2 regions of the Sphingobium xenophagum genome follow, and region 2 is predicted to be linked to the other one. Evidence: riboswitches for the same ligand, from Rfam matches in the RefSeq annotation. Region 2 holds a riboswitch; the other holds the start of a gene.

Region 1 (15,344 bases), on a different replicon from region 2:
ACGAATCGATCTCAAAGTGCCCCCCAACGATTGTCTTGTCTGTTCGCGACCAGCCCCCGCTGATGCAGGTCGATCAGATGCGCCAGCACCGATCGCCCGGCGGCCGGGTGCAGGCGCGGATCGACGCCCTTGTACATTTCGGCCACCATGTCGGGGATCAAGCTGTCGCCATTGCGCTCCAGAAAGCGCAAAATCTGGCCCTCGCGCTGCTTGCGATGGCCAATCATGCCGCGCACCAGACGCTGCGGATTGTCGATCGGTTCGCCATGGGCGGGATAATAGATAGTGTCCTGACGCTCCAGCAACCGCTGCATCGACCGCATATAATCGGCCATGTCGCCATCAGGCGGCGAAATGACGCTGGTGGACCAGCCCATCACATGATCGCCGGTAAACAGCGCCTGTTCCTCGACCAGGGCGAAGCACAGATGGTTGGACGTATGCCCCGGCGTTGCCACCGCCTCCAATGTCCACCCCTCGCCGGCCAGCCGTTCGCCGTCCGCCAGTATCCGGTCGGGGCGATAGGCCGCGTCGAACGCCGCATCGGCGCGCGGCCCGTCATCGTCCAGCGTCAGCGGCGCGCAGCCGATCACCGGCGCGCCGGTCATGGCGCGCAGCGGCTGGGCAGCCGGGCTATGGTCGCGATGGGTATGGGTGCAGACGATCGCCACCAACGGCCGCCCGGCAATGGCAGCGGTGAGCGCCGTCAGATGATCCGCCTCGTCCGGGCCGGGATCGATCACCGCCACGTCGCTCGATCCGACCACATAGGTCTGGGTGCCGGTGAAGGTGAAGGGCGACGGATTGGGCGCCAGCACGCGGGCCACCATCGGCGACAGGGGCATCGCCACGCCCGTCGGCAGGTCGGCCAGATCAAAAGGGGGTGCCATGCTTCCCATGTGCCCATTTCCCGCCGGATTTCAAGGCCACGCCTGTCCTATCGCCCCGCTTGGCCCTATGCTGCCGCCACTACTCTCCCATTTCATCGAACCCGGCCCATGCCGGACCGGGCAATCCCAACCCTTCTTCCTTGCTCAAAAATTAGGCGAACATGCGCTGTACAAAGCCGACACCAGCAAATCCTCCCCTGCAAGGGGAGGGGGACCGCCGCGAAGCGATGGTGGAGAGGCGTCGCCCTATCGGAAGCGCGATCCCCCTTCCTCTGGCCTCCGGTCAACCACCACACCACTATCGGATTTGCAGCCCGCTCAGCCGTCACAAAATGTCCCAGTCTTGTTCTTTTATGTCGCATTTGCCGGGAAATATGCGAAGTTAAGCCCGCCATTTCCTATTTCCCACGCCTGCCCTAGACTGCCCTCATGCCCTCCCCCGACCTTATCGAACGCTGGCGTCATCATCTCAGCCTCGACCGGCGGCGATCAACCCATACGGTGCGCGCCTATGTCGCGACCGCCGAGCGGCTGGTCGCCTTTCTGGAGGCGCATCATGGCGAGCAAGTCACCGCTGCGCTGCTGGCGCAGATCAGCCAGGCGGACCTGCGCGCCTTCCTCACCGCGCGGCGGATGGAGGGTATCGGCAATCTGTCAGCGGCGCGGGAACTGTCCGCCGTGCGTGGTTTCCTGCGCTTCATCGGGGGTGAGGACGCCCGCGTGCCCCTATTGAAAGGCCCCCGCACCAAGCGCGGCCTGCCCCGCCCCGTCTCCCCCGATGAAGCCGTCGCGCTCGCGCAGGACATTGCCGAAGGGGCGCGTGAAGCCTGGATCGGCGCGCGTGACTGGGCAGTGCTGATGCTGCTCTATGGCGCGGGACTGCGAATCGGAGAGGCCATGGGCCTGACCGGCGCGGCGCTGCCGCTCGGCGAAACCCTGCGCGTCACGGGCAAGCGCAACAAGATGCGCGTCGTCCCGCTGCTGCCACAGGTCCGCGCGGCGATCGACGCCTATGTGGCGCTCTGCCCCTATCCCATGACCCGCGACGAGATGCTGTTTCGCGGCGCTCGTGGCGGCCCGCTCTCCCCCGCGCTCATCCGCCGCGCGGTACAGGGCGCGCGCGGACGGCTCGGCCTCTCGGACCGCACCACCCCCCATGCGCTGCGCCACAGCTTCGCCACCCATCTGCTGGGGCGCGGCGCGGACCTGCGCAGTTTGCAGGAACTGCTCGGCCATGCCAGCCTGTCCTCCACCCAGGTCTATACCCAGGTCGATGCCGCGCACCTGATGGACGTCTACCGCAACGCCCACCCGCGCGCCTAACCCTTTGGCCGCCAGGTCGCCAGCCGCCACAGATAGAGGATCACCGCGCCCACCACGCACAGGGTAGCGGCGGGGCCGATATATTTGTCGATCTGGCTGAAATTCCTGCCCAGCACGAATCCGGCATAGGCCAGGATGATGTTCCAGATCAGCGCCCCGCCCGCTGTCCACGCCAGGAATTTCACATGCCCCATGCGGAACAGTCCGGCGGGCAGCGATATCATCGTCCGCAGCGCTGGCATGAAGCGGAACACGAAGACGACGATCTGGCCATATTTGCCGAACAGTCGGTCCAGCGCCTCGACATCGCGCCATTCCAGCGTCGCCCAGCGGCCATAACGATCGACCAGCGGCTTCAACCGGCCAAAGCCCAGCACATGGCCGACCAGATACCAGAAATAATTGCCGACCGTGGTGCCGATGGTGCCGGCCAGCAGCAGCCATTCCATCGCCATCCGCCCCTGACCCACGCGAATGCCGCCAATGCCCATGATCAGTTCCGACGGGATCGGCGGAAAGACATTTTCCAGCACCATCAGGACGAGAATGCCCCAATAGCCGCCCGCGTCGATCAGGCGGAGCACCCAGTCGGTCATCGCCTCACTCTGGGTTCCCCGTGCTCCCGCGCAGGCGGGAGCCCAGTTGAAACGGCGGGACTGGACTCCCGCCTACGCGGGAGCACGGCGGGCAAAGACATCAACTACGCCGCCGCTCGTGCCGCCAGCCGCGCGTCGATCGCGTCCCAGATCATCCCGCCCGTATCGGTGCCGTCAAAGGCATCGATCGACACGATCCCGGTGGGCGATGTCACGTTGATTTCGGTCAGCCACTCGCCGCCAATCACGTCGATGCCCACGAACAGCAGGCCGCGCGCCTTGAGTTCCGGTCCCATCGCGTCGCAGATTTCCCGCTCCCTGTCGGTCAGCACGGTCTTGGCCGCCGATCCGCCAACCGCCAGGTTGGAACGGATTTCGCCCGCACCCGGAATCCGGTTGACCGCGCCCGCGACCTCGCCGTCGATCAGGACGATACGCTTGTCGCCTTGCGCGACGCCGGGGATGAAGGCCTGAACCATGAACGGCTCAACCCATGACGCCTTGAATATTTCCACCAGCGAAGACAGGTTCGCGCCATTCTTGCCGACATGGAAAACGGCGACGCCGCCATTGCCATAGAGCGGCTTGACGACGATCTCGCCATGCTGGGCCAGGAAGCTGCGCACTTCGGCCAGGTCACGGGTGATCATGGTCGGCGGCATGAAGCGGGCATAGTCCAGCACGAACAGCTTTTCGGGCGCATTGCGGACACTGGCCGGATCGTTGACCACCAATGTTTCTTCCTGCACCCGCTCCAGCAAATGGGTGGCGGTGATGTAGCTCAGGTCAAAGGGCGGGTCCTGCCGCATCAGCACGACATCGACATCGCGCCCCAGGTCCAGCATTTCCGGCTCGCCAAAAGCGAAATGGTCGCCTTCCACCTTCTGCACATTCACCGGCCGCGCCTTCGCCAGCACCCGGCCATCGCGATAGGTCAGGTCGGTCGCCAGATAATGGTAGAGCCTGTGTCCCCGCGCCTGCCCGGCCAGCATGATGTGAAAGGTCGAATCGCCCGCGATCTTGATGCCCTCCATCGGGTCCATCTGGACGGCGACGGTCAGGGGGTTCAGTTGCGTCATTCGATCATTCCTTTTCCGTTCGCCCTGAGCGAAGTCGAAGGGCTCCGCCGAGCGTTAGCGAGGTGCTTTGCCTTCGCTGGCGCTCAGGCGAGGGCTTCGACTTCGCTCAGCCCGAACGGTTTTGGGGGGAGAGGCACATCACCCCCCATGCCAGACATTGGCCAGATGGCGTGGCGCACGGCCCGGCGCAAGGAGGATGACGTCGATTCGCATGTCGTCGCCCGCTTTGGCCAGATCATGCCACAGAATTTCCGCCGCCGCCGCGACCCGGCGCAACCGCCGCTCGTCGATCGCCAGGTCCAGTTCCGCCGCCGTAGCGCGGGCCTTGACCTCCACAAAGGCGAGCATCGCGCCCTTGCGCGCGACCAGATCGACCTCCCCCGCTGGCGTCCGCATCCGCCGTCCGACAATCTGCCAGCCCTTCAGCCGCAGCCACCAGGCCGCGATCCGCTCTGCCTGACGTCCGCGTCGCTCGGCCGCTTCCCGCTTCACCCCTTTAATTCCGTCGCCCGGTCATACAAGGTGCGCCGGTCCAGCCCCAGTTTCTTCGCGACCTCGCCCGCCGCCTTCGACACCGACAGCCGGGTCAGCGCCTCCAGCAGGGCCGCGTCGGCATCCTCGGCGCTGGCCGGCGCAGCTTCGCCGGGCGGGCCGACCGTCACCACAATCTCGCCCCTGGGCGGCGCGTCGGCGTAGCGGGCGGACAGTTCGCTCAACGTGCCGCAGGCCGTTTCCTCGAAGGCCTTGCTGATTTCCCGGCTGACCGCCGCGTCCCGGTCGCCCAGATGCGCGGCCATGGCGGACAGGCTTTCCGACAGGCGCGGGCCGCTTTCATAGAATACCAGGGTCGCCCGCAGCCCCGCCACCTCGTCCAGCGCATCGCCGCGCGCCTTGGCCTTGCTAGGTAGGAAGCCCATGAACAGGAAACGGTCGGTCGGCAGGCCCGACAGCGTCAGCGCCGCGATCGCCGCGCTGGGACCGGGCAGGGTGGTGATCCGCCGTCCCGCCGCCCGCGCATCGCGCACCAGCTTGTAACCCGGATCGGAAATGAGCGGCGTTCCCGCGTCCGACAGCAGGGCGACCGATTCGCCCGCCATCCGGTCAACCAGCCTTTGCCGCACATTTTCGCCGCTATGGTCATGATAGGGGATCATCGGTCGGTCCGAACCGGCATGGCGCAACAGCCGCGCGCTCACTCGCGTATCCTCCACGGCGACGACATCGGCCAACCGCAGCACCTCCGCCGCGCGCGGGGTAAGGTCACCAAGGTTGCCGATCGGCCCAGCAACGATATAAAGCCCAGGTTCAAGACCCGATGATTGTGTTTCCATAAGGACGCCAGATGACAGAGACGGATGCCTCCCGGCAAGCGGACTTGTTCGCTTCTTTGAAACGCGGCACGCGCATTGTGCTTGCCGCGGGCACGCTGCTGCTCGCCGCCTGTCAGTCGATCGTGCCCAAGGGACCGGCCCCCGTCACCCCGACCGGCCCGACAGGACCGACCGGCCCTGATGTGACCCAGGGGCTGCCGACCGATACGCTGCGCCACCGCGTCGCGCTGCTGGTGCCGATGAGCGGCCCCAATGCCGCCGTGGGCCAGTCGATCGCCAACGCGACCACATTGGCGCTGATGGACACCCGGACCGACAAGATCCGCATCACCACCTATGACACCGCGCCCGGCGCCGCAGCCGCGGCGAACCGCGCCCTGGCCGAGGGCAACCGCCTGATCCTTGGCCCCCTGCTGGCGGAGGACGCCCGCATCGTGGGGCCGATCGCCGCGCGCACCAATGTGCCGGTGATCAGCTTTTCCAACGACGCCAGCGTCGCGGGCAATGGCGTCTACATCATGGGTTACAACCCCAACCAGTCGATCGAGCGGGTCGTGGGTTTCGCCCATGACAAGGGGCTGTCGCAGTTCGCCGCGCTCATTCCGCGCGGTACCTATGGCGAACGCGCCGGCAATGCACTGCTGCGCGCCGTCGAACAGGCGGGCGGCACCGTCGTGTCGATGCAGACGTTCGATCGTAGCCCCGGCTCGATCACCGCAGCGGTGAAGAAATTGCAGGCCTCGTCCAGCTATGACGCCTTGCTGATCGCCGACAGTGGCAAGGTCGCGATCCAGATCGCCCCGATCGTGCGCAAGAATGGCGGCGCGACCGCTCGCCTGCTCGGCACGGAATTGTGGAATACGGACGGCACGCTGGCGGCAAGCCCGGTGCTGCGCGGCGCGTGGTTCGCCAGCGTGTCGGACACGCTCTATCGCCAGCTCGCGGGCAAATATCGCGCCCGCTACGGCACGGCGCCCTTCCGCCTGTCCTCGCTCGGCTATGATTCGGTCCTGCTGACGGTGCGGATCGCGCAGGACTGGAAGCCCGGCAGCCCCTTCCCCACCACGCGCCTGCGCGATTCCGGCGGCTTTTCGGGCATTGACGGCGCATTCCGCTTTGGCCGCAACGGCGTCGCCGAACGTGCGCTGGAAGTGTCCGAAGTAGGGGCTGGGGCAGTCACGGTCATCGCGCCTGCTCCCCGCAGCTTCGCGGAATAATCAGTCCGCCGCCGGCCGGGGCACCCGCCCGGTCGGCAGGATCAAGGGCCAGCCATTGCCCGGATCGATGCAGGCGGTGATGCCATAGACATCGGCCAGCGCCTGCGTCGTCAGCACCTCCATCGGCGCGCCGTCGGCGACCAGCGCGCCGCCATCCATCAGCAGCAGCCGGTCACACCAGCGCGCGGCCATGCTCAGGTCATGCAGCACCGTCACCACCAGCGCGCCGCTGCGCGCCTCGTCGCGCAGCAGGTTCATGACGTCGATCTGATGTCCAGGGTCCAGCGCCGCCAGCGGTTCGTCGGCGATCAGCCCGCGCGCCCCGACCGCCAGCGCCCGCGCCAGCAGCACCCGCGCCCGCTCCCCACCGGACAATTCGGTCGCGATCCGTCCTTTCAGGTGCAGCACATCGGCCCGCGCCATCGCTGCCTCGACCGCTGCCTCATCTGCGTCGGACAGGCGTGACAGCGGCCCCAGATGCGGTAGCCGCCCCAGCGCCACCAGCCGATCGACGCTGAGCGGCCAGTGCAATGTCTGACCCTGCGGCAGATAGGCGATGGCGCGCGCTATCGCCCCCCGGTCGATCCGCGCCACATCCTGCCCGTCAATCAGCACCCGGCCCGCCCGCGGCTTCGCAAGGCCCAGCATCGCCCGGATCAGCGTGGACTTGCCCGCGCCATTGGGACCGATGATGCCGACCAGCTGGCCCGGCTCCAGCGTCACCGCGACATCGCGCACCGCCACATGACGGCCAAGCCGGACGGACAGCCCTTCTACCGCCAGGCTCACCATAGCCGTCGCTCCCGCATCAGGTGGATCAGGAACACCGGCACGCCCAGCATCGCGGTGACGACCCCCAGCTTCAGTTCATTGACCGACGGGATCAGCCGCACGCCAATATCCGCCAGCGTCAGCAGCACCGCGCCGCCCAGCAGCGAGGGCCATAGCACCGCCGATGGCGACCGATCGGTCAGCGGGCGGACGATATGCGGGACGATCAGGCCGACAAAGCCGATCGCGCCGGACACCGCCACCGCGCCGCCCACGCCGATCGCGACGCCCAGCATCATGCGCAACCGCGCGGCATTAAGGTTCACGCCCAGCGCCTGCGCGCCTTCCTCCCCCAATGTCAGCGCGTCCAGCGTCCGCCCGTCCGCCATCAGCAGCGCCGCGCCGATCGCGATGCAGGGCAAGGCGACCAGGACATGCACATAGCTGCGGTTTTCCAGACTGCCCATCAGCCAGGTCATGATCTCCATCGCGGCAAAGGGATTGGGCGACAGGTTAAGCGACAGGCTGATGCCCGCCCCCGCCAGCGTCGCGACCGCGATCCCCGCCAGGATCAGGGTCAGCGGGCTTTCCGATGGACCGGCCAGCAAGAACAGCCCGGCAATGGCGACAAGCGCGGTGGTGATGGCGAGCAGCGGCAGGACCAGCGGATGCAGCGCACTGAGGCCGAAATAGAGCGCGCAGACCGCGCCCAGCGCCGCTGAATTGGACGCGCCCAGCACGGACGGTTCGGCCAGCGGGTTGCGCAGATAGCCCTGCAACGCCGCGCCCGACAGGCCCAGCATCGCGCCCACCAGCAGGCCCAGCAACATGCGCGGCAGGCGCAGGTCGATGATGATCGCACGGGCGACCGCATCGCCGCCGCCGGTCAGCACCGCCCATATCCGCGCCGGGCTGATCGCGACGGCCCCCAGCATCACCGATCCCATCGCCGCGCCGACCAGCAGGATCAGCAGCGCGGGGACGAGCAAGGGGTGGCGGCGGGCCGTCATGGACGCTCCCCTTGGCGGTTGGCAAAGCGCCATGTTCCTGCGAAGGCAGGAACAGGTCCTACTACAAGACAGGCTCCATGATCCGTCCGTTGATCCTCGCCCTTGCCGCCCTGACACTCACCGGCACGGCACACGCTGCGCCGCGGCGGATCGTGTCGCTCAACGTGTGCGCCGATCAATATCTGATCGCGCTGGCCGACAATGGCCAGATCGCGGCGCTCAGCAGCAATGCGCTCGATCCCGAATTGTCGGCGGCGGCGGACAAGGCGCGCGGCTATCGTACGCTGCGCCGCGCTTCGGAAGAGGTGCTGGCGATCCGGCCCGATTTGATCCTGGGCTATCCGATCGGGCCGAACATGGTCGCCGGAGCGCCGCCGGGCCAATGGACCACATTGGGCCTGGCCAGTGCGGACAATTATGACGCGATCGAGGATCAGATACGGCAGGTCGCGCGCGCGGTCGGCCATGTCGACCGGGGCGAAAAGCTGATTGCGCAGATGAACCGCGATCTGGCGGCACTGCCGAAAGCGAAGCGCGGCGGCGTTGCCGCCTATTATCAGCGGCGCGGCTATATGACCGGCACAGGCACGCTGGTTGATGACCTGATGCATCGGGTCGGGCTGACCAATCTGGCCGCAAAACTCGGCAAGCCCGCGCTGGCGCAAGTGCCGCTGGAGGCGATGGTCGCGGCGCGGCCCGATTGGCTGATCGTGGAAAGCGGCAGCGAAGCGGTGGTCGATCAGGGGACCGAAATGCTCCAGCACCCTGCGATCAAATCCATCCCGCGCATCAGCCTGCCGCAAAGCTGGACCGTGTGCGGCGGCCCGGCCTATGTGCAGGCGGCGCGGGCCATCGTGGCGCAACTTGGGGCGCCACGCAGCAAAAGCACGGCGCAACTTGGGGCGCCACGCAGCAAAGGCACGGCGCGTCAGAACGCGCCAAGGTGAAGGGACGAGCAGCGCGCCCGTCCCCCCTTGTGCCATATCAGAAACGGACACGCACGCCGCCAAAGGCGGAGCGGCCATAGACGCCATAGCCATAGGCCGTGGCGTAGGCTTCATCGAACAGATTGTCGATCCGGCCATAGACTTCCAGATGCTCGCCCAGCGGCAGCGAAGCCCGCAGGCCGACAAGCGCATAGCCGTCCAGACGGCGGGTGTTGGCGGCATTGTCGAAACTGTCGCCCACCATCGTCACGGTCGCCCCGGTCGACAGGCCGAACGACCAGACATAGTCGCTCGAAACGCTGATCGCGTTGGCCGCGCGGCGCGGCAGACGGTTGCCGTCCGTGATCCCGCCCGACCGGTCGCGCGCATCGACATAGCTGTAGCTGCCCGTCACGGTCAGTGCGTCCACCGGCTTCAAGGCAATGCTCGCCTCCACGCCCTTGGCGCGGGTGCGGTCCAGATTGCTGTAGCTGAAGGTCGCATTGTCATAATTGATCTGGTCGGTCGTGTCGCGACGAAACGCCGTTACCGACAGGATCGCCCGGCCACCATCCAGGCTCTGGTCAAAGCCGACATCATAGCTTTTCGACCGTTCGGGGCGCAGCGCGCTATTGCCGCTGAACATGTCGTACAGCTGATAGAGCGAGGGCGCCTTGAACCCTTCGCCATAGCTCAGGCGAAAATTGGTCGCGCCTGCATTGGGCGAATAGTTGGCATTCGCGCCGAACGTGGTCGCGCCGCCAAACTGGCTATGATCGTCATGCCGCACACCGCCCGTGACCGACAGGCCCGTAAAGGGCTTGACGATCGCCAGCGCATAGACGCTGTCGATATTGATCCTTGCCGACGACGTGCTGCCGAACCCGAAGAATTCATAGTCGGGCCGTTCATGCTCGTAGCCGAATACCAGCTTGGCCTGATCGACCGGGGCATAGACGCCTTCATATTCAAAGCGCAGGTTAGTGCCGGAATAGCCATAATCCGGGTCGGTGCCGCGCACGAAATAATAGTCGCGGTCGTTGCGCAGATAGGTGACGGCTGCGCGGTTCGTCAGCTTGCCATCCAGCAAAGCCAGGTTGAGGCCCGCATAGCCCACATATTGGTCCAGCTTGCTCACATCGCTGCTGTCGGCCGGTGCGCCAAAGAAGCTGTCATAGTCGAGATCCGCATGGATATAATAGCCACGCAGGTCGAGGCTCAACGCATCGCTGAACGCCAGTTTGAGCCGCGCGTTGGTGGCGATATTTTCATAGCCGTCCTTTTCCGTGCCGCCCGCGGCAGAGGAAATGCCATCCGTGCGGAAATAGGCCGCGCCCACGCCGCCCGACGCGATGCCGCTGGTGCCGGACACGTCCGCCTTGGCATTGACCGTATCGCTATAACCATAATCGACCGAGGCGTTCGCGCCGAAGCCGTCCACCGGCACGCCGGTCATGATGTTCACCACGCCGCCGATCGCCTGACTGCCATAGACGACCGAGTTGGAGCCGCGTAGCACTTCGATCCGCTTGATATTGCCGGTCAGCAAATGGCCGAAGTCATAACCGTCACCAATGCCGCTGGGGTCATTGACCTTCACCCCGTCGATCAGCACCAGAGTCTGCGTCGTTTCCGCGCCGCGCAGCGATACGCCGGTCACGCCGCCGGTGGACCCGTTACGGTTGAAACGAACGCCCGGCGTCGTCGCCAGCAGATCGACCACATCGATAACCTGCCGCGTCTGGATGGTCTGCGCGTCGATGACGGTGATCGCCTGCCCCACTTCGTCGCGCGACTGTTCGATGCCCGATGCGGTGACGATGATGTCATCGTCCTGCGCCAGAGCGGGCGTTGCCGCCAGCAGCGCAATGAGAGAAATCCCTGTTCTTACCATGATATATGCCCTGAGCGTCCCATGCGACTTCAAGGCCAGGGCGTCCGCGCACGCGGTCGCGCCATGATGCGGGATGACGCCAGCCCCCGCCGCACGGCACGATGCGGCCCCGGCCGCACAGCGTCGCTCGACGGAAAACCACCGTGCCATGACCAATCCCCTGGATCAGGGCAAGAGCGACCAGACGCCGGCAGGTCTCCTGGCTCACGGGTCAGGGCAATGATGCACGAACCTTCCCAGACATTGGCGTCCAGTGGCCGGGTCTTGCGACCCTTATGCATCATGCTCACCGCTTACAGTTGCAGGGACAGCTGCGGAATAGGGCGCTTTCACGCCCGCACCGCATTCCCATTTTCAGCCCCTTGCGGGACACCGGCGCGATCTAGCTGTAAGGAAAGCGAGCCCCCCTCACGCGACGCGCTCTAGGGCAAAGGCGCGGCATTGCCAAGCGGCTGTTTCGCTACGTCAGCGGTGCGTTGCCCCGGTGCAACATCGCATCGCGTCGCGCCAGCACGACCAGCGGCAGTCCCGCCTCCGCCGCGCGCTCGGCCGCCAGCCTTGTGGGGGCGGAAATCGTCACCAAAAGCGGGCATTGGCTCAGCACCGCTTTCTCCACCAGTTCATAGGAACAGCGTGACGACAGCAGCGCAAAGCCGTCGTCCCAGCCCGCGCCCGCGCGCTTCATCGCGCCGATCAGCTTGTCGAACGCATTGTGCCGCCCGACATCCTCCCGCGCCAGACGGATCGCCCCGTCCGCGTCGGCACAGGCGGCGGCATGGGCCGCGCCGGTCGCGGCATTGAGCGGTTGATGCGCCGCCAGCCCATCAAGCGCGCGAAAGATCGCGGCGCGGTCGGCGCGCGATCGCGCCGTCACTGGCGGCAGGGGCCGAATCGCCTGTTCCAGATTTTCGATCCCGCACAGGCCGCACGATGAATCGGACGCGCGGTGCCGTACCCGGTCCAGCAGCAAATCGGTCCGCGATGGCGGCAGAGTCGCGCGCGCCACGATGCCCTGATCGGTATCATGGGTATCGACGTCGAAGGGCGCATCGTCCGGCCCGATCAGCCGTTCCGCCAGCGCAAAACCCAGCACCAGATCGGTCAGATCAGTGGGCGTCGCCATCAGCACCGCATAGCCGATGCCGTTGAATTCGATCGCGACCGGCACTTCATCGGCCAGCACCCGTTCGACCGCTTCGCCCTGCCCATCGCGGGCCAGGCGGGTGAAGGTCAGCGCGTCGCCGCCCTGCTTCAAGCGCTGATCCGGCGCACGGCCTGCGCCGCGATCGGCGACAGGGCGTCGGGCTGCTCCGCCGCCAGCGCCACGATCCGCGCGCGCATAAGCGGGTCCCAGAAGCTGGCGATATGGCTGGCGGTGGACGCAACCGCCTCCGCATCGCCCTGCGCCGCCAGATTGCGCGCGATCTGGTTGGCCATGTAGATCAGCCGGTCGGCGGTGGACATGACGTCATTTTCGTCGCTCATCGGGCCGATCCTATTCCGCCGCTTCCAGTGGCGCAATGCGGCGGCTCATCCTGGCCTGATCGGCATAGTCGAGTTGCCAGTCGCTGGGGCCGTTGGATGGCATCACCTGCACCGCCGTCACCTTATATTCCGGGCAGTTGGTCGCCCAGTCGCTATAGTCGGTGGTGATGACATTGGCCTGGGTTTCGGGGTGGTGGAAGGTCGTATAGACCACGCCCGGCGCTACCCGCTCGGTCACTTGCGCACGCAGCGTGGTTTCCCCCGCCCGGCTTTTCAGGGCAACCCAGTCGCCTTCCTTGATCCCGCGATTTTCCGCATCGGACGGATGGATTTCCAGCCGGTCCTCCGGGTGCCAGGCGGTGTTCGCCGTCCGTCGCGTCTGCGCGCCGACATTATAGTGGGACAGGATGCGCCCCGTCGTCAGCAGCAGCGGGAAGCGCGGGCCGGTCTTTTCGTCCGTCGGCACATAGTCGGTGACGACGAACTTGCCCTTCCCCCGCACGAAACCGTCGATATGCATGGTCGGCGTACCGTCGGGCGCAGCGTCATTGGCGGGCCATTGCAGCGATCCTTCCGCCTCCAGCCGGTCATAATGGACGCCCGCAAAGGTCGGGGTGAGCGCGGCGATCTCATCCATGATCTGCGCGGGGTGATCATAGGTCCACTGCAGGCCCATGGCGTTGGCCACCAGTTGCACGATTTCCCAGTCGGCATAGCCATTGAGCGGGGCCATCACCTTGCGCACCCGCTGGATGCGCCGTTCGGCGTTGGTGAAGGTGCCGTCCTTTTCCAGGAAGGTCGATCCCGGCAGAAAGACATGGGCGTAATTGGCGGTTTCGTTGAGGAACAGGTCCTGCACCACGACGCACTCCATCGCTGCAAGCCCCGCCGCGACATGATGGGTGTTGGGATCGGACTGAAGAATATCCTCGCCCTGCACGAACAGCCCCTTGAACGTCCCGTCGGTCGCGGCGTCCAGCATGTTGGGGATGCGCAGCCCCGGCTCGGCGTCCAGGCTGACGCCCCATGTGCGTTCGAACAATTGCCGCGTCGCCGTGTCGGACACATGGCGATAGCCGGAAAATTCATGCGGGAAGCTGCCCATGTCGCAGGCGCCCTGCACATTATTCTGCCCCCGCAGCGGGTTCACGCCCACGCCTTCGCGCCCGACATTGCCGGTCGCCATAGCCAGGTTGGCGATGGCCATCACGGTCGATGACCCCTGGCTATGTTCGGTAACGCCCAGGCCATAATAGATCGCGCCATTGCCGCCTGTGGCATAGAGCCGGGCGGCGGCCCGCACCTCGTCCGCCTTCACGCCGGTCAGCGGTTCGATCGCTTCGGGCGAACGGGCGGGTTGGGAGACGAAATCGGCCCAGTCGGCAAACTCATCCCAGTCGCACCGTTCGCGGATGAAGGCTTCGTCATAGAGCTTCTCCGTGACGATGACATGCGCCATCGCGGTCAGCATCGCGACATTGGTGCCGGGGCGCAGGGGCAGATGATGGTCCGCCTCGATATGGGGGGATTTGACCAGATCGGTGCGGCGCGGGTCCATGACGATCAGCTTGGCCCCCTGCCGCAAGCGGCGTTTCATCCGGCTGGCGAATACGGGATGGCCGTCGGTCGGGTTCGCGCCGATGACCAGGATGACGTCCGACTGCATCACGCTGTCGAAATCCTGCGTACCCGCCGACGTCCCGAAGGTCTGGCTCAGCCCATAGCCGGTCGGCGAGTGGCAGACGCGGGCGCAGGTATCGACATTATTATTGCCAAAACCCTGGCGGATCAGCTTCTGGACAAGGAAGGTTTCCTCATTGGTGCAGCGGCTCGACGTGATGCCGCCGATGGAGCGGGTGCCATATTTCGCCTGGATGCGACGGAATTCACTGGCCGTATGGGCGATCGCCTCGTCCCACGACACTTCGCGCCATGGCTCGTCGATGCTGGCGCGGATCATCGGGTTCAGGATGCGATCCTGATGCTGGGCATAGCCCCAGGCGAAGCGACCCTTGACGCAGCTATGGCCGCGATTGGCCTTGCCGTCCTTCCACGGCACCATGCGCACCAGTTCCTCGCCCCGCATTTCCGCACGGAAGGTGCAGCCCACACCGCAATAGGCGCAGGTGGTGACGACGGCGCGGTCGGGGGTGCCGACTTCGACGACCTTCTTTTCGATCAGCGATGCGGTGGGACAGGCCTGCACGCAGGCGCCACAGGACACGCATTCGGACCCCAGAAATCCCTCGCCCTGCGACGCGGAAACCTTGGAATCGAACCCCATCCCCTCGATCGTCAACGCGAACGTCCCCTGCACTTCGTCACAGGCGCGCACGCAGCGCGAACAGACGATGCACTTGCTGGGATCGAAATCGAAATAGGGGTTAGACTGGTCCTTCGCCTGCCCCATATTGGTCGCGCCATCATAGCCATAGCGCACGTCGCGCAGGCCAACCGCGCCAGCCTGATCCTGCAATTCGCAGTCCCCGTTCGCGCCGCAGGTCAGGCAATCGAGCGGATGGTCGGAGATATACAGTTCCATCACCCCGCGCCGCAACTGCTTGAGGCGGTCGGTCTGGGTGCGCACCACCATGCCTTCGGCCACTGGCGTCGTGCAGGACGCGGGATAGCCGTTGCGGCCCTCCACCTCCACCAGGCACAGGCGGCACGAACCGAAGCTTTCGACGCTGTCAGTGGCGCAGAGTTTGGGAATGGAGCCACCCAGCAGCGACGCCGCGCGCATGATGCTGGTGCCTTCGGGCAGGGTTATCGCCTGCCCGTCGATGGTCAGCGTGACGGACTTGCCGGTCGCAATCGCAGCG
Region 2 (15,344 bases):
GGGCGTCGAGCCCGGCGCCACAGAACTCCACGAAACGCCCGACCACCCCATGGGCGCGCAGCATCTGGGTGATGGTGAGCACCAGATCGGTCGCGGTCACGCCCTCGGTCAGCGCGCCTGTCAGGCGGAAGCCGACGACTTCGGGAATGAGCATCGACACCGGCTGCCCCAGCATGGCGGCTTCGGCTTCTATCCCGCCCACGCCCCAGCCCAGCACGCCAAGGCCGCCGACCATCGTAGTATGGCTGTCCGTGCCGACGCAGGTGTCGGGATAGGCGATCAGGGCAGCGCTTTCGTCCGCGCTGGTCCAGACAGTCTGGGCGATGTGCTCCAGGTTCACCTGATGGCAGATGCCGGTGCCCGGCGGCACGACCTTCAGATTGTCGAGCGTGGCCGCGCCCCATTTGAGGAATTCGTAGCGTTCGGCATTGCGTGCATATTCGATGGCGACATTGGCATCGAACGCATTTGCCGTGCTGGCCTCATCTGCCATGACGCTATGATCGATTACCAGGTGGATCGGTATCTGAGGATTGATCCGCGACGCATCGGCGCCCCACCGGTTCATGGTATCGCGCATGGCGGCCAGATCGACGATGCACGGAACCCCGGTGAAGTCCTGCATCAGCACGCGGGCCGGACGGTACTGGATCTCGCGCGTGGAGCGATAGTCCCGCTGCCATTCGACGAAGGCGCGGATGTCATCGACCGTGACCGAAGCGCCGTCCTCGAAGCGCAGGAGGTTTTCCAGCAGCACTTTGAGGCTGAAGGGCAGGCGACTGATGTCGCCCAATCGCTCAGCAGCGTGGGGGAGGCTGTAATAAGCATAATCCTGCGCCTCGACGGTCAGGGTGGTGCGGGTGCCCAAGGTGTCGTGGCCTATGGCGGTCATGGCGATGGTCCTGTAATCTCGTGATTGGCACGCGCATGGAAACGACCTTCCGATCCATCGAGATCGAAAGACCACCCTCACGCAGGGATACTGGAAAGCAGAAAGCGTCTAGGTCTGCGGGACCGCTTCGGGCACGATCGTCTTCACGATCGACGCGTCGAGTTCTTCGTAAGCATGGAGGCCGATCGTCTCGTAAAGCTCGGCGCGGGTCTGCATGGCATCGACCATGGCATGTGCGCCGCCGTCCCGTGCAATCGCGGCATAGAGCAGGCTCTGCGCCTTGTTGGCGACACGAAGCGAGGAGACGGGCCAGATGACCATCTTGTAGCCCATCGCCTCGAACTCATCGGCTGTGTAGAATGGGGTCTTGCCGAACTCGGTCATGTTGGCGAGGAGCGGTATGTTTGGGAGGGCTGCGGCGAACTTTTCGAACATTTCGCGAGTGTTCAGTGCTTCGGGGAAGATCGCGTCGGCTCCGGCATCGACATAGAGCCTAGCGCGATCCACAGCGGCATCGAAGCCTTCGACCCCGGCGGCGTCGGTGCGCGCGACGATCATGATGTCGCGGCTTGCCTTTTTCGCGGCGGCGACCTTGGTGGCCATGTCGACAGGGGAGACAAGTGCCTTGCCGTTGAGGTGTCCGCACTTTTTGGGCAGGATCTGGTCTTCCAGATGGACCGCCCCTGCGCCCGCTTCCTCAAAAGAGCGGACCATGTGCATGACATTAAGTGCTTCGCCATAGCCGGTGTCCCCGTCCACCAGCAGCGGCAGCCCGGAAGAGCGCACAATCTGGCGAATGAAGAATGTCACCTCATCCACGGTGATAATGCCAAGGTCCGGCAGGCCCATAGAGGCGGTCATCGCCGCGCCGGACAGGTAAAGCCCGTCGAACCCGGCGTTGCGCGCCTGGATCGCGGCCTGGCCGTTGTGCGCGCCGGGCAGCCGATAGATGCCCGGACGCTCCAACGCGGCGCGGAAGCGTTTGCCGGCGGATTCGGTGGGAAGGTCGTCAGCGAGAAGATAGGGCAATGGGTGTCTCCTCAAGCCGCTTCGCTGCGCTGGGCGAGCGGCACGAAAGGCAGGTTTTCCGGGCCGGTATAGTTGGCCGATGGGCGGATGATCTTGTTGTCCACGCGCTGCTCGATCACATGCGCGGCCCAGCCCGACGTGCGGGCAATCACAAAGAGTGGCGTGAACATCGCGGTCGGCACGCCCATCAGATTGTAGGATACCGCCGAAAACCAGTCGAGATTGGGGAACATGGCCTTGGCGTCCCACATCACGCGCTCGATCCGTTCGGCGACGGCATATTGGCGCTGGGCGCCCGCCTCGTCCGCCAGCGCCTTGGCGACGCGCTTGATGACGACATTGCGCGGATCGGAAATCGTGTAGACCGGGTGGCCAAAACCGATCACCACTTCCTTGGCCTCTACCCGGCGCCGAATGTCGGCTTCGGCCTCGTCAGGGGTCGCGTAGCGTTTCTGGATTTCGTAGGCGACTTCGTTGGCACCCCCATGCTTTGGCCCGCGCAGCGCGCCGATGGCGCCTGCGATGCATGAATACATGTCCGACCCGGTGCCGGCGATGACGCGCGCTGTGAAAGTGGAGGCGTTGAATTCATGCTCGGCATAGAGGATCAAAGAGGTGTGCATGGCGCGCACCCAGCGTGCCGGGGCAGGCCTGCCATGCAGCAGGTGGAGGAAATGCCCGCCGATGCTGTCGTCGTCGGTCTCTACCTCAATGCGGCGGCCATGGTGGGCAAAGTGATACCAATAGAGCAGGATGGAGCCGAGCGAGGCCATCAGCCGGTCGGCGACATCGCGCGCGTCGGGCTGGTTGTGGTCGTGCGTTTCGGGCAGCACGCATCCCAGGGCAGAAACACCTGAGCGCATCACGTCCATCGGGTGCGCGGCAGCCGGAATAGCTTCGAGCGCTGATTTCACCGAATGTGGCAGCCCGCGCAGACCCTTGAGCTTGGCCTTGTAGGCGGCCAGTTGCGGTGCAGTGGGCAATTCGCCATGGACCAGCAGGTGAGCGATTTCCTCGAATTCGGCCCCCTCGGCGAATTCCAGAATGTCGTAGCCGCGATAATGCAGATCGTTGCCGGTCTTGCCGACAGTGCACAAAGCGGTGTTGCCCGCGGCAACGCCCGAAAGCGCAACCGATTTTTTGGGTTTGAAGGCAGTTTCGGCGTTCATGCGGCATAGTCCCGTTTGTGGGTGAGCGTGGTGAAAGTGAAGCGGCCACTGGCGGCCATGGTCCGGCCGCCGTCCTGTGTCGCGGTCGCGAATACAGAGACGATTATGGCCTGATGATCGGCGCTGACCGACCAGGTTTCGAGATCGACGCCGGGCGAGGCGAAGCCTTCGTTGAGCTGGACAGATTCGCATCTGGCAAAGCGGATCGTGCCGACCAGATGCGAGGAAGCGCGATCGGCGGCGGCGCTGACCATGGCTCCGAAAAGGTCGAGACCCTTTTCCGGGCGGTTGGAGATCATATCTGTCCTCCTTCCAGTATAGCGGCGGGCACGCGCACACGACCATCCATGAGGATGCGGGCGCTGCGGCTCATGATCGCCTTGGTAACGGTCCATTTGCCGTCCACCAGCGCGGCCTCGGCTCCGACGCGCAGGCTGCCGGAAGGATGGCCGAACGTGACTGCTTTGCGTTCTCCTCCACCCGCCGCAAGATTCACGAGGGTTCCGGGCACGGCGGCAGCCGCCGCGATCGCGACCGAAGCGGTGCCCATCATCGCATGGTGCAGCTTGCCCATCGAAAGCGCCCGCACCAGTAAGTCGATCTCTCCTGCCATCACATGTCGGCCGCTTGCCGTGCGATGATCGACGGGCGGGGCGACGAAGGCGATCTTGGGTGTGTGCTGGCGCTTCGCCGCCTCCTCTGGCGTCCCGATCAGCCCCAGCTTGAGCGCGCCGATGGTGCGCAGTGCCTCGAAGCGTGCGAGTGCAGCCGCATCGCCGTTTACGGCTTCCCGCAGTTCAGTGCCGGTATAGCCGAGATCCTTGGCATCGACGAAGATCGTTGGAATGCCCGCGTCGATGAGCGTGGCCCTGATCCGCCCGCCAGCGACTAGTTCGTCAGGCACTTCGAGATCGTCCACCACGTTGCCGGTCGGGAACATCGCGCCGCCCTCATCGGCAGGGTCGAGAAATTCCAGCACGATCTCGGCAGCGGGAAAGGTCACCCCGTCCAGCGTGAATTTGCCCGTTTCCTGCACCGCGCCGCCGTTGACCGGGACATGGGCGATAATGGTCTTGCCGATATTGGCCTGCCAGATGCGCACGGTGCGTACCCCGTCCGAACCGGCGTCCACATAGCCTGCATGGATCGCGAACGCCCCGGCAGCAGTCGAGAGATTGCCGCAATTGCCCGACCAGTCGACAAAGTCGGCGTCGATGGAAACCTGCCCGTAGAGATATTCGACGTCATGGCCGGGGCGGGCGCTGGGCGAAAGGATGACGCACTTGCTGGTACTGGACGTCGCGCCGCCCATGCCGTCGATTTGCGCGCCGTAGGGGTCGGGACTGCCGACCACCCGCTGGAACAGGCGATTGCGGACCGGGCCGGGAATGCGGGCCGCTTCGGGTAGATCTTCCAGACGGAAGAATACGCCCTTGCTGGTGCCGCCGCGCATATAGGTGGCGGGGATGGCGATCTGGGACATCAGACGGTCGCCGTTTCGCAAGCCAGGAAGTCGGCGGCAAAACGCTGCAGCACCCCGCCTGCCTCATAGATCGAGACTTCCTCAGCCGTATCCAGGCGGCAGGTCACAGGTACGCGCGTGATCGCTTCGTCGGCATGGCGGATCACCAGAGTCAGTGTGGCGCGCGGGCAGCGTTCGCCTTCCACATCATAGGTTTCGGTGCCGTCGAGGCCCAGCGTCAGGCGGGTGGTGCCGGGCTGGAACTCCAGCGGCAGTACGCCCATGCCGATGAGGTTGGTGCGGTGGATGCGTTCGAACCCTTCAGCGACGATGGCTTCCACGCCCGCAAGCCGCACGCCCTTGGCCGCCCAGTCGCGCGAGGAGCCCTGTCCATAATCTGCCCCGGCAATGATGATGAGGGGCTGACGGCGATCCAGATAGGTTTCGATGGCTTCCCACATGCGGATGACCTTGCCCTCTGGCTCTACGCGGGCGAGCGAGCCTTTCTGTACTGCGCCATCGACCACGGCCATTTCATTGACCAGCTGCGGATTGGCGAAGGTGGCGCGCATCGCGGTCAAATGATCGCCGCGATGGGTGGCGTAAGAGTTGAAGTCTTCCTCCGGCAGCCCCATCCGCGCCAGATATTCGCCGGCTGCCGAACTGGGGAGGATCGCATTGGATGGCGAGAGATGGTCGGTGGTAATATTGTCGGGCAGGATCGCCAGCGGCCTCATGGCCTTCAAGGTTCGCGGGAAGGCAGCCATCGCGCCCACGCCTTCGGTATCCCAATAGGGCGGGCGACGGATATAGGTTGATTGTGGCCGCCAGTCGTAGAGCGGGCTGGCCTCGTCGCGGCTACGCGGGGCAAACATCGGATCGTAGATTGCACGAAACTGCTGCGGCTTCACAAAGGCTGCCACGATGGCGTCGATCTCCTCATCACTCGGCCACAAGTCGGCCAGGCGGATGTCTCTGCCCTCCGCCACGCCGAGCACATCATTTTCGATATCGAAGCGCATGGTGCCCGCTATCGCATAAGCGACCACCAGTGGCGGCGACGCGAGAAAGGCCTGCTTGGCGTAAGGATGGATGCGCCCGTCGAAGTTGCGGTTCCCCGACAGCACGGCGGTGGCGTAGAGGTCGCGCTCGATGATCTCGCTCTGGATCGCAGGATCGAGCGCGCCGGACATGCCGTTGCAGGTGGTGCAGGCATAGGCAACGATGCCGAACCCCAATTTTTCCAGTTCGGGCAGCAGCCCGGCTTCTTCCAGATAGAGCCGCGCGACCTTGGAACCGGGCGCGAAGGAGGTTTTGACCCATGGCTTGCGCGCCAGGCCCAGTGCGTTCGCCTTTTTCGCGACCAGTCCGGCGGCGACCACGTTGCGCGGGTTCGACGTATTGGTGCAACTGGTGATCGCAGCTATGATCACGGCGCCGTCTGGCAGTAGCCCATCGCGCTCCTGCGCCTTGGCCTCTACGAGATGGCCGGCGATGCCGCGTTCTGCCAGCGCCGACGTCGGCAGGCGGCGGTGCGGGTTGGACGGCCCGGCCATGTTGCGTACGACGGTGGACAGGTCGAACTCCAGAAGGCGCTCATATTCGGCGGCGCGCAGATCATCGGCCCACAGCCCGGTGCGCTTTGCGTAAGCCTCGACCAGGCGGACATGCGCTGCATCGCGTCCGGTCAGCAACAAATAGTCGATCGTCTGGCTGTCGATGTGGAACATCGCGGCAGTGGCGCCATATTCGGGGCACATGTTGGAGATCGTCGCGCGGTCGCCGATCGAAAGGCCGTCGGCGCCTTCGCCGAAGAACTCGATCCAGGAGCCGACGACGCGGCTCTGACGCAGGAATTCTGTGATTGCGAGCACGATGTCAGTGGCCGTTATCCCCGGCTTGCGGCGGCCGGTCAGGCGCACGCCGACAATATCGGGCAGGCGCATCATCGAGGCGCGGCCGAGCATGACCGTTTCGGCCTCCAGCCCGCCGACGCCGATGGCGATGACGCCCAGCGCGTCGACGTGCGGAGTGTGGCTGTCGGTGCCCACGCACGTATCCGGGAAGGCGACGCCATCGCGCACCTGGATGACGGGCGACATTTTTTCCAGATTGATCTGGTGCATGATGCCGTTACCCGCCGGGATCACGTCGACATTCTCGAACGCGCTCTTGGTCCATTCGATGAAGTGGAAGCGATCCTCGTTGCGGCGATCCTCGATCCCGCGGTTCTTGTCGAACGCGTGCGGGTCGAAGCCGCCATATTCGACCGCAAGCGAGTGGTCGACGATCAGCTGCGTCGGCACCACGGGGTTGACCTTGGCGGGATCGCCGCCCTGATCGGCGATCGCGTCACGTAGTCCTGCCAGATCGACGAGTGCCGTCTGGCCAAGAATGTCGTGGCACACGACACGCGCGGGATACCACGGAAAATCGAGATCGCGCCTGCGTTCGACGATCTGGGTCAGCGCGTCGGTCAGCAGCGCAGGATCGCAGCGGCGGACGAGTTGCTCAGCCAGCACGCGCGAGACATAAGGCAGGCCAACATAAGCGCCGGGGCGGATCGCCTCGATCGCGGCGCGCGTGTCGAAATAGTCGACTGCGGTGCCGGGCAGCGGTTTGCGATAGGCATCGTTCATCGGCGCTGGGTCTTCCATCAGGGTATCGACATCAGGATCGGGTCGGGGCGCTTCATCCTGCGCCATGGGGGCGTTATCGGCGGTGCGCGGCTTTTCGAAAATGGCTGAAAAGGCGAAGGGGTGCGGACGGATTTTTGCAAATCAGCGAATTTTGCGAATGCGGTCATCGCATGACCCGTCTGGTCCGCACCACCATGGTAAAGCGCGTGCGGTCGACTAGCGGAGCATTAGCCCTCAAGTTCCCGGCGGACGATGTCGGCACCCGCGCCCAGGGCGTTCAGCTTGCCGCGCGCCACCTGCCGGGACAGCGGTGCCATTCCGCAATTGGTCGACGGATAGAGCTTGTCGGCATCGACGAACTGGAGAGCCTTGCGCAGCGTATCGGCCACCTCCTCCGGGGTCTCGATGGCGTCGCTCGCCACGTCGATGGCGCCGACCATCACCTTCTTGCCCCGGATCAGTTCGATCAGGTCCAGCGGAACGCGGGAGCGGTGGCATTCCAGCGAGATGATGTCGATCTTGGACTTTTGCAGGTTGGGGAAGGTCTCCTCATACTGCCGCCATTCCGATCCCAGCGTCTTTTTCCAGTCCGTATTCGCCTTGATGCCGTAGCCGTAGCAGATGTGGACCGCCGTTTCGCATGTCAGCCCTTCGATCGCGCGTTCCAGAGTAGCGATTCCCCAGTCGTTCGCCTCTTCGAAGAACACGTTAAAGGCCGGTTCGTCGAACTGGATCACATCGACACCTGCAGCTTCCAACGCCTTTGCCTCCTGATTGAGGATCGTCGCGAACTCCCAGGCCAGCTTCTCGCGGCTGCGGTAATGGGCATCGTACAGTGTATCGATCATCGTCATCGGGCCTGGCAGGGTCCACTTGATCGGCTGGCTGGTTTGGGCGCGCAGATATGTCGCATCGTCGACGAAAACGGGTTTTGGTCGTGCGACCGCGCCCACGACCGTGGGCACGCTGGCATCGTAGCGATTGCGAATCCTGACGGTCTCACGCTTTTCAAAATCGACGCCGCTCAGATGCTCGATGAAGGTCGTGACGAAATGCTGGCGGGTCTGTTCGCCATCGCCAACGATGTCGATCCCCGCCTGCCGCTGGTCGTCCAGGGCGAGGCGCAGGGCATCGTGCTTGGCGACGGCCAATTCATCACCCTCCAACTTCCAGGGCGACCAAAGTTTCTCCGGCTCCGCAAGCCATGATGGCTTGGGCAGACTGCCGGCGGTCGATGAGGGCAATATTCTATTCATGATGGAGGGCCTTTTCTTCTATTGGGTCAAATCATGTTCTTGGGTGCTTGCGTGGCGGACCATTGCGAGAGAAGTTGGCCGTAAGGCTTGATGAAATTCTCTTCTGCGAACCGGCCCTGTTCGATGCCCAGGCGGCTTCGTTCCTCGCGGTCGTAGTCAATGCGCGTGGACGAAAAGTCCTGATGCGTCAGGCTGGGCCGGAAGCGCGTTCCCGCTGTGCGATTGGCGTTGTAGATTTCGGGCCGGTAGATCTTCTGAAAGGATTCCATCGTGCTGATGGTGCCGATCAGTTCCAGATTGCTGTAGTCGCCGAGCAGATCCCCGGAGAAATAGAAGGCCATGGGCGAGCGGCTGCCCCGTGGCATGAAAAAGCGGACCTTAAGACCCATCTTGGCGAAATATTCGTCGGTCGGCGAGAATTCACTTTGCCGGTATTCGAAGCCCAGAATGGGGTGACGGTTTTCCGTGCGATGGTAGGTCTTGCTGCTGGATACGCTCAGGCAGATGACGGGAGGCTTGGAAAAATTGGCCTTGTACGTATCGGACTGCACGAAATGGCGGAACAGACAGCCGTGCAGATCACCAAAGCCGTCCGGCGTGTCGAAACCGACGCGGTCCCGGTTGTGCGCCGCCAGCAGCACGCTGAAATCATAGTCGCGCAGGTAGGAGGAGAAGTTGTTTCCAACGATGCCGGCGATGCGCTTGTCCGTCTTGCGATCGATGATGCTGGTGTTCAGGATTTCGATGATGGGAAACGCCGTGAGGCCGTTGGCAGCGGCAAGGCTCATCGCGACGGAAATGATATCCAGTTCCATGCCATAGCGATCCCCATCGGGATTGTCCCAATCGGCTAGATCGTTGAAACGGTTATCGATCATCCTCAGCACGCCACGCAGATTCTCCTGCCGGTTCTCCCCTCTGGCCAGATTGGCGAAGTTGGTCGTGATGCGCGTGGTATCCGACGGGCGATAATCGTCGTCAAAGCGAAGGCGCGTGATGGAAAAGGTAAGCTCCTCGCCCGTCATGATCCGATGCCCTGATGGCTGCTTGTCGGTGGCGATGGTCGGCGTGCTGTGGTCGTGGCGGGAAAGGGCAGGATTGGCGCAAGTCACGGGCATGCAAAGGCTCCTTCGGTCCGGCGCGAGCGCCGTCCGTCTTTAGCGGGCTGAATGATGGGAAATTGGCGGCGCGCCGCTTCCGTCAGGGGTCAGCCTGATGGCACGGCGCGCGGACGCATTCGTCGGTAGCGAATGAGGCGGAACAGGATTGGAAGCATTGACCGATCACCTGCATTTGCCGGGCGGAAGGGCCAAAGAAGAACGCGCAAGGCATGAATTACCCGGAAAGTGCTTTGCGGCACGGGCAACGCTTCAAGCGCGATCCATCGGAGGAACCCCCGTCCGAGGAAAGTTATGGCGCCGAAGGCAGGTCTCCTGGCTTACGGGTCATCGCGGTGGTTCCGGCCTTCCCGGGTTTCTTGCAAAAACCCAGTGACGCGAAATGGAACCGCCGCTCGCCGCTTACAGTTGCGGGGGCAGCGCCGGACTCTGCCTCGAAAAGGCACCACCGGCTTCCCGTCTTAGCCCCGCCATCATGCCTGAGGCGGGGAACCTTGACAGGCTCGTTTGACGCCATTCAGGCATAATTGTCAAGAGTTATATAAAGGTTTCTTTATATAGTGTGGGCGGCTGTGCGTTCAGCCATCGACGGCATTCGGGCAGTTCCGCCCAAGCCGTGAATCAATGGAGTCAGCAAGATGGCCCTCACGCCCCGACCATCGTGGCGCGGCTGCCCAGCTTAACGTGATCAGTCCGATCAATGGAATGACAGCGGCCCGATCTTCTGGACTATGTCGCCAGCGCGATTGGCACCCGATAGATTGCCTCGGCATTGCCCCCAAGGGAACGGCACAGGTTGAGGCCAGCGTGTAGCAAAGGCAGTGCCAGTCTTTTTTGCGACCCAGACAGGCGTACTTCGGGCCCTGCGATACTGAGCGCGCCCACGAGCCGGTCGCCATGGCCGATCACCGGCACCGAAAGCGAGGCAACATGCGGCGTCGTGACGCCAGAGGTATAGATGGGCAGGGGCGGTAGTGCGGGTTTAACCTCCGGCCAGTTCTCGAACAAAAGCAGCAACTGCGCGGATGCCGATCCATCGAGCGGCCGCTGTGTGCCTGGCTGGACGTCGAGCCGCAGATTGCTTGGAGAATTTACCCGAAACAGGCAAAGCCGCACATCTCCCTGACGCACATAGAATGTCGCTGTTTCCTCGGTTTCAAAGGCGAGTTTGGCGAGAATCGGCTGGACATGCTTTTCAAGATCGTTGCCTTCCCTGAAGATCGAGTTGAGCCGAGCCACCTCGCTGCCCAACTGATACTGGCCGTCGGGCATCCTGATCAGGAGATTGTAGCGTTCCAGTGAGACGGCCAGGCGCATGATGGTGCTTTTGACCAGGCCAGTGCGCTCGGCAAGCTCGGCAAGACCAAGAACGCCGTCGCCCTGTTTGAAGCTTGTCAGCAGCAGCAGCCCTCTTTCAAGGGCGGCTACGCCTTCCAGTGCCGGTCGATCCTTGAAGTCCGTCGCCATCGCAATCCCTCTGAAACTTCGACTGCTTTAGCGGACGGGCAGGGATCAGGCTATCAAATCCCTTCGCAACCCAAACGCTTGAGCGTTTCTTCAACCCAGGCGCGCGGATTTTCGCCCCGGCGGATCTTGGCCATCTGCTCGGTTTCGGCAGCATGCTTTGCCGCTGCTTTGGCGCACACAGCCTCCGCTTCGTCGATGGTGACGGCAATAAGGCCGTCATCGTCGCCAAGGATCAGGTCGCCCGGCTGGATCACCATGCCGTCAATGGCGATCGGCACATTCACTTCGCCGGGGCCGTCCTTGTAAGGCCCACGGTGCGTGATGCCAGCGGCAAAGACCGGAAAGCTGCCCGCCCGGATCGCCGCGGCGTCGCGAATGGCGCCGAAGATCACGATGCCGGCAAGGCCGCGGCTTTCCGCATGGGCGACCATAAGCTCACCGATCAGCGCGTTGGTCAGGTCACCCCCGCCGTCGACCACCACCACATCGCCCGGTTCGGCAATATCGAGCGCGCGGTGCAGCATGAGATTGTCGCCGGGTCGTGCCTTCACGGTGACGGCAGGTCCAGCCAGAACGCCGCCGCCGTGCATGGGGCGAAGCGCCGCGCCGCCAGCGAACATACGGTTCATGGCGTCGCTCACATTCGCGACCGGCAATTGTGCGGCACGCTTGACCAGATCGGCGGGCACGCGACGCTCGACGGGCAATACTCGGAAACCGATGCTCATAAAATCTCCAGTCGCGATCAGAATTTGAAACGGAAGCCAACGCGATAGACGCGGCCAAATGTGTCATAGAGCTGGGTGTTGGTCGCCACCGCGATCGATCCTTCTCCCGGCGCATAGGGCGGCTCCTGATCAAGGACGTTCTGGACGTTGAAATACATCTCCGCGCCCTTACCCAGATCTTCGAACCGATAAGCAAAGCGCATGTCCCAATAGGCTTGCGGCTTGATGTGCTGCAGGCTGACTGCCTGCGGACCCTTGGTATTGTCGTAACGCCCGCCACCGATGAAGCGCAGCTGGTTGAACCAGTTGAAATTGCCGTGCGTGAAATCGGCCTGGGCGTTGACGCGCCAGTGCGGATTGGAATTGATACCCACTTCGCCCGCCCGGTCGATGGAAGGCGACCCCGGTGTCGTCGTCGCAAGTTTGCCGACATAGGAAATGATGCTGCGCAGCGACAGTGAGTTGGACATATCCGCGAAAGGCACGCGATAGCTCAATTCGACATCGACGCCGTTGGTGACGAGCGTGGAGAGGTTGATCGGATAGGCCGTCAGGGCCGAGATGTTTCCGGCTGCGTCGCGGGTGATGAAGCCACAGGCCAATTGGTTGCCGGCAAAGCACTGGTCAACGCCCTGCTGCGCCGACAGCGAACCGATCGCATCGTTGATCTTGATGTCGTAATAATCCGCCGAAATGCTGAGGCCAGGAACGAAGCTCGGCTGGAACACCGCCCCCAACGTCAGCGTGTCCGCCCTTTCCGGTTGCAGGTTGGCGTTGCCGGTCGTGGTGATGAAAATGCCCGATGTACGGACATTGTTCTTGAACGGGTCCACCACCGTCGCCGACTGGGTCCGCCCGCTGGTGAAGAGTTCGGACAGATTGGGTGCGCGGATGTCGCGGGAGCGGGTGGCACGCAGGCGCAGTGAGCTGACCGGCGTCCAGCTGAGGCCCGCCTTCCAGGTGGTGACGCCGCCGCTGGTCGAATAATCGGTATAGCGAACCGCACCGTTGAATTCGAGTTCGCGGGCGAAGGGCAGATCCTTGAGCAGCGGTATGACGGTTTCGAGATAGCCTTCCTTCACATTATAGCTGCCGGACCAAGGCTGGGGATTGGCGAACAGGAACGCGCCGGCCTGCGAGAGCGGATCGACGGCCAACTGCGCCTGTTCCTTGCGATATTCGCCGCCGGTGGCGAAGGAGATCGGGCCAGCCCAACCTTCGAACAAAGTGCCCGAAATATTGATGGCCGCGACATCTTCCTTGAAAACCGAGTCGGTGCGGCTGAGACCGCGCGTATAGGCCAGCGCCGCGGCGGAAGGCGAACCGACGCCAAACGGATTGAACGGGGCGCAGCCATTAGTGGGGTCAGTCAGCGTCGATCGGCAGACAATCGCGCCATTGGCCGGATTGACGACCGCATCCACCGCGCGGGTGAAGTTGGGCGTGATTTCGTTGTTGATGACGTCAGTCTGCTGGCGGGTGCGGCCATGCTGATAATAGCCATTGACCTTCAGCCCACCAAGCTCGCCAGCGAAGCCCGTGACGTAGCGATCGGTCTTGGTATCCACGGACACGTCCGCCAGCCCGCCCTCGATCGACCAGCGCAGCATCGTCAGTGAGGTGACCTGCGGATTGGCGTCCAGCAGCGTGCGAAGCGGCGTAGGCAGGAAGGCGTTATCGCGCCGAATCGTTATCGGGTTGGTCGCGAGATGGCGATTGGCCGAGGTTGAATAGCGAGTATAGGTCCAGCCATAGGACGCTTCACCAAATACCGACCACCGATCGGTCAGTTCATATTCGGCGCGACCGAAAAAGGCGGCCCGTTCCAGCGGACGATTGATTTCCTGAAGGAATTCGGTGTTGAAGCCGTCGCCGCCGATCTGCTGTGTCGCGGTGGTGTATGAGCCATAATTATAGGGCAACACCGTTCCGCCAGGACCAAATTGTATGCCGCGGAACAGCGCATTCTGGGCCGCGCTTCCGCCGTTGCCAGTGCTGATCATGCCGCCATTGCTGCCAATCGCGCGCACATCTTCCGCTGCGATCAGGGCAGGACCGCCTGCCGGGCCGTTGATGAGGTTGGACCCGCGCCGGGCCCAGGCCCGTTCGCCTTCCAAAATGCCCTTGTTCCGATAATATTCGGCGCTTCCGAGCAGGCGCAGCCGGCTGTCGGCGAGCGCAATGCCGCCCGTCAGCGAGCCACGCAGTTCCTGATTATCCCCTTCATCGGCGATGCCGGTGGAAACTTCGCCCTTCAGCCCCTCGAACTTGGTATCGAGGACGAAGTTGACGACGCCGGCAACAGCGTCCGAGCCATAGGCCGCCGAAGCGCCCCCGGTCACGACATCGACGCGCTGAACAAGGCCGGCAGGCAGCAGGTTGACGTCGACCGTGCCATATTGGCTGGCAGCGACAAAGCGGCGGCCATCGAGCAAAGTCAGCGTGCGCACCGCGCCCAGGTTGCGCAGGTTGAGGAAGCTCTGTCCGCCGCCTTGTGTGCCGGTCGCGCGCTGCGGGCCGCTGGTTGCGGTCAGCGCGGGAAGCGTCCGAAGCGAATCGGCGATGGTCGACGGCGCAGCCTTGTTCAACTGGTCCGCGTTGAGAACCGTTACCGGCGTGGGGGTGGTGAAGCCGGTGCGGCCGATGCGCGAGCCGGTAACGACGATGTCGCTCGTTCCAGCGTCGGGCGCGGTGTCGCCTGCGTCAATCGCGTCCTGTTCGGATGAGGCTACAGCAGCGGCGTCCGGCGCCGCCTGGCCGTAGGCGACGGGTACCGCCACGAATGCGGCGACCGAGCCGAGCAATAAGGATTTTCCAAATTTGGACGCAATGACTGCCGATTTCATGAACCTCTCCTCCCGATAGCGTTTGCCATTGCCGCCCTCATAATCGCCAGGAAAGTGATTGCAATCATATTTTGAAACGTCGTTGCGTTTCAGTGAAAATGCCTAGAGATCGTGACCGACTCGAATTCGAGCGTTTGGAGAGGAGATACAATATGACCCCTGTTCGCCGCGCACTGGCAGCCACGACCGCTGTCGGAGCCATCATGTTCATGTGCTCCGCACCTGCGTCGGCCCAGTCGGCAGTCGCGCCTGCTCAAGACGACGACAGCTCGATGCAGCTGCCTCGCGCACCAGAAGCCGGTGCAGCGGATGCCGGGCCTAGCGCAGCGGACATCGTTGTTACCGGATCGCGCGTCGCGCGTCCGGGCTTTACCTCTCCTACCCCTGTAACGGCGCTCAGCAGCGCCGAGCTTGCGAAATCCTCGCCTTCGACCGTGTCCGAGGCGCTTCGTACGCTGCCTGCGCTCACCAATACGTCCGGCACGCAGCGCAACTCAGGCAGCGCAGGGGGCGGCCAGAGCTTCCTGAACTTGCGAGGGCTGGGCGCCACCCGCACGCTGACGCTGGTCGATGGACGGCGCTTTGTATCCACGAACATCACCGGCAGCGTGGACGCCAACCTCATACCGTCCGCCCTTATTCAACGGGTCGATGTCGTGACCGGCGGCGCGTCCGCTGCTTATGGATCGGACGCGGTCGCAGGCGTGGTCAACTTCGTGCTGGACAGCCGATACGAAG

The links. Region 2 has a riboswitch for cobalamin ahead of CJD35_RS17075 (DUF1852 domain-containing protein). Riboswitches for the same ligand answer to the same signal wherever they lie in the genome.
Region 1: it holds a riboswitch for cobalamin, as region 2 does, so the genes downstream of both, CJD35_RS07740 (TonB-dependent receptor plug domain-containing protein) here and CJD35_RS17075 (DUF1852 domain-containing protein) in region 2, are expected to answer to the same signal.

The regions. Positions count from the first base shown of each region.
Region 1 is NZ_CP022745.1:1,588,556-1,603,899, reverse strand. It holds gene CJD35_RS07790 (MBL fold metallo-hydrolase) at 12-890, opposite strand; gene CJD35_RS07785 (tyrosine recombinase XerC) at 1,320-2,213, shown strand; gene CJD35_RS07780 (DedA family protein) at 2,210-2,809, opposite strand; gene gshB (glutathione synthase) at 2,914-3,888, opposite strand; gene CJD35_RS07770 (YraN family protein) at 4,027-4,380, opposite strand; gene rsmI (16S rRNA (cytidine(1402)-2'-O)-methyltransferase) at 4,377-5,219, opposite strand; gene CJD35_RS07760 (penicillin-binding protein activator) at 5,231-6,436, shown strand; gene CJD35_RS07755 (ABC transporter ATP-binding protein) at 6,437-7,228, opposite strand; gene CJD35_RS07750 (FecCD family ABC transporter permease) at 7,222-8,217, opposite strand; gene CJD35_RS07745 (ABC transporter substrate-binding protein) at 8,295-9,164, shown strand; gene CJD35_RS07740 (TonB-dependent receptor plug domain-containing protein) at 9,202-11,037, opposite strand; cobalamin riboswitch at 11,210-11,429, opposite strand; gene fdhD (formate dehydrogenase accessory sulfurtransferase FdhD) at 11,498-12,292, opposite strand; gene CJD35_RS07730 (formate dehydrogenase subunit delta) at 12,289-12,522, opposite strand; gene fdhF (formate dehydrogenase subunit alpha) at 12,533-15,344, opposite strand, start outside.
Region 2 is NZ_CP022746.1:470,736-486,079, forward strand. It holds gene acnA (aconitate hydratase AcnA) at 1-892, opposite strand, end outside; gene prpB (methylisocitrate lyase) at 1,001-1,921, opposite strand; gene prpC (bifunctional 2-methylcitrate synthase/citrate synthase) at 1,933-3,090, opposite strand; gene CJD35_RS17055 (hypothetical protein) at 3,087-3,389, opposite strand; gene prpF (2-methylaconitate cis-trans isomerase PrpF) at 3,386-4,573, opposite strand; gene acnD (Fe/S-dependent 2-methylisocitrate dehydratase AcnD) at 4,573-7,257, opposite strand; gene CJD35_RS17070 (methionine synthase) at 7,419-8,447, opposite strand; gene CJD35_RS17075 (DUF1852 domain-containing protein) at 8,474-9,565, opposite strand; cobalamin riboswitch at 9,854-10,077, opposite strand; gene CJD35_RS17080 (IclR family transcriptional regulator) at 10,295-11,032, opposite strand; gene CJD35_RS17085 (RraA family protein) at 11,086-11,760, opposite strand; gene CJD35_RS17090 (TonB-dependent receptor domain-containing protein) at 11,778-14,606, opposite strand; gene CJD35_RS17095 (TonB-dependent receptor domain-containing protein) at 14,759-15,344, shown strand, end outside.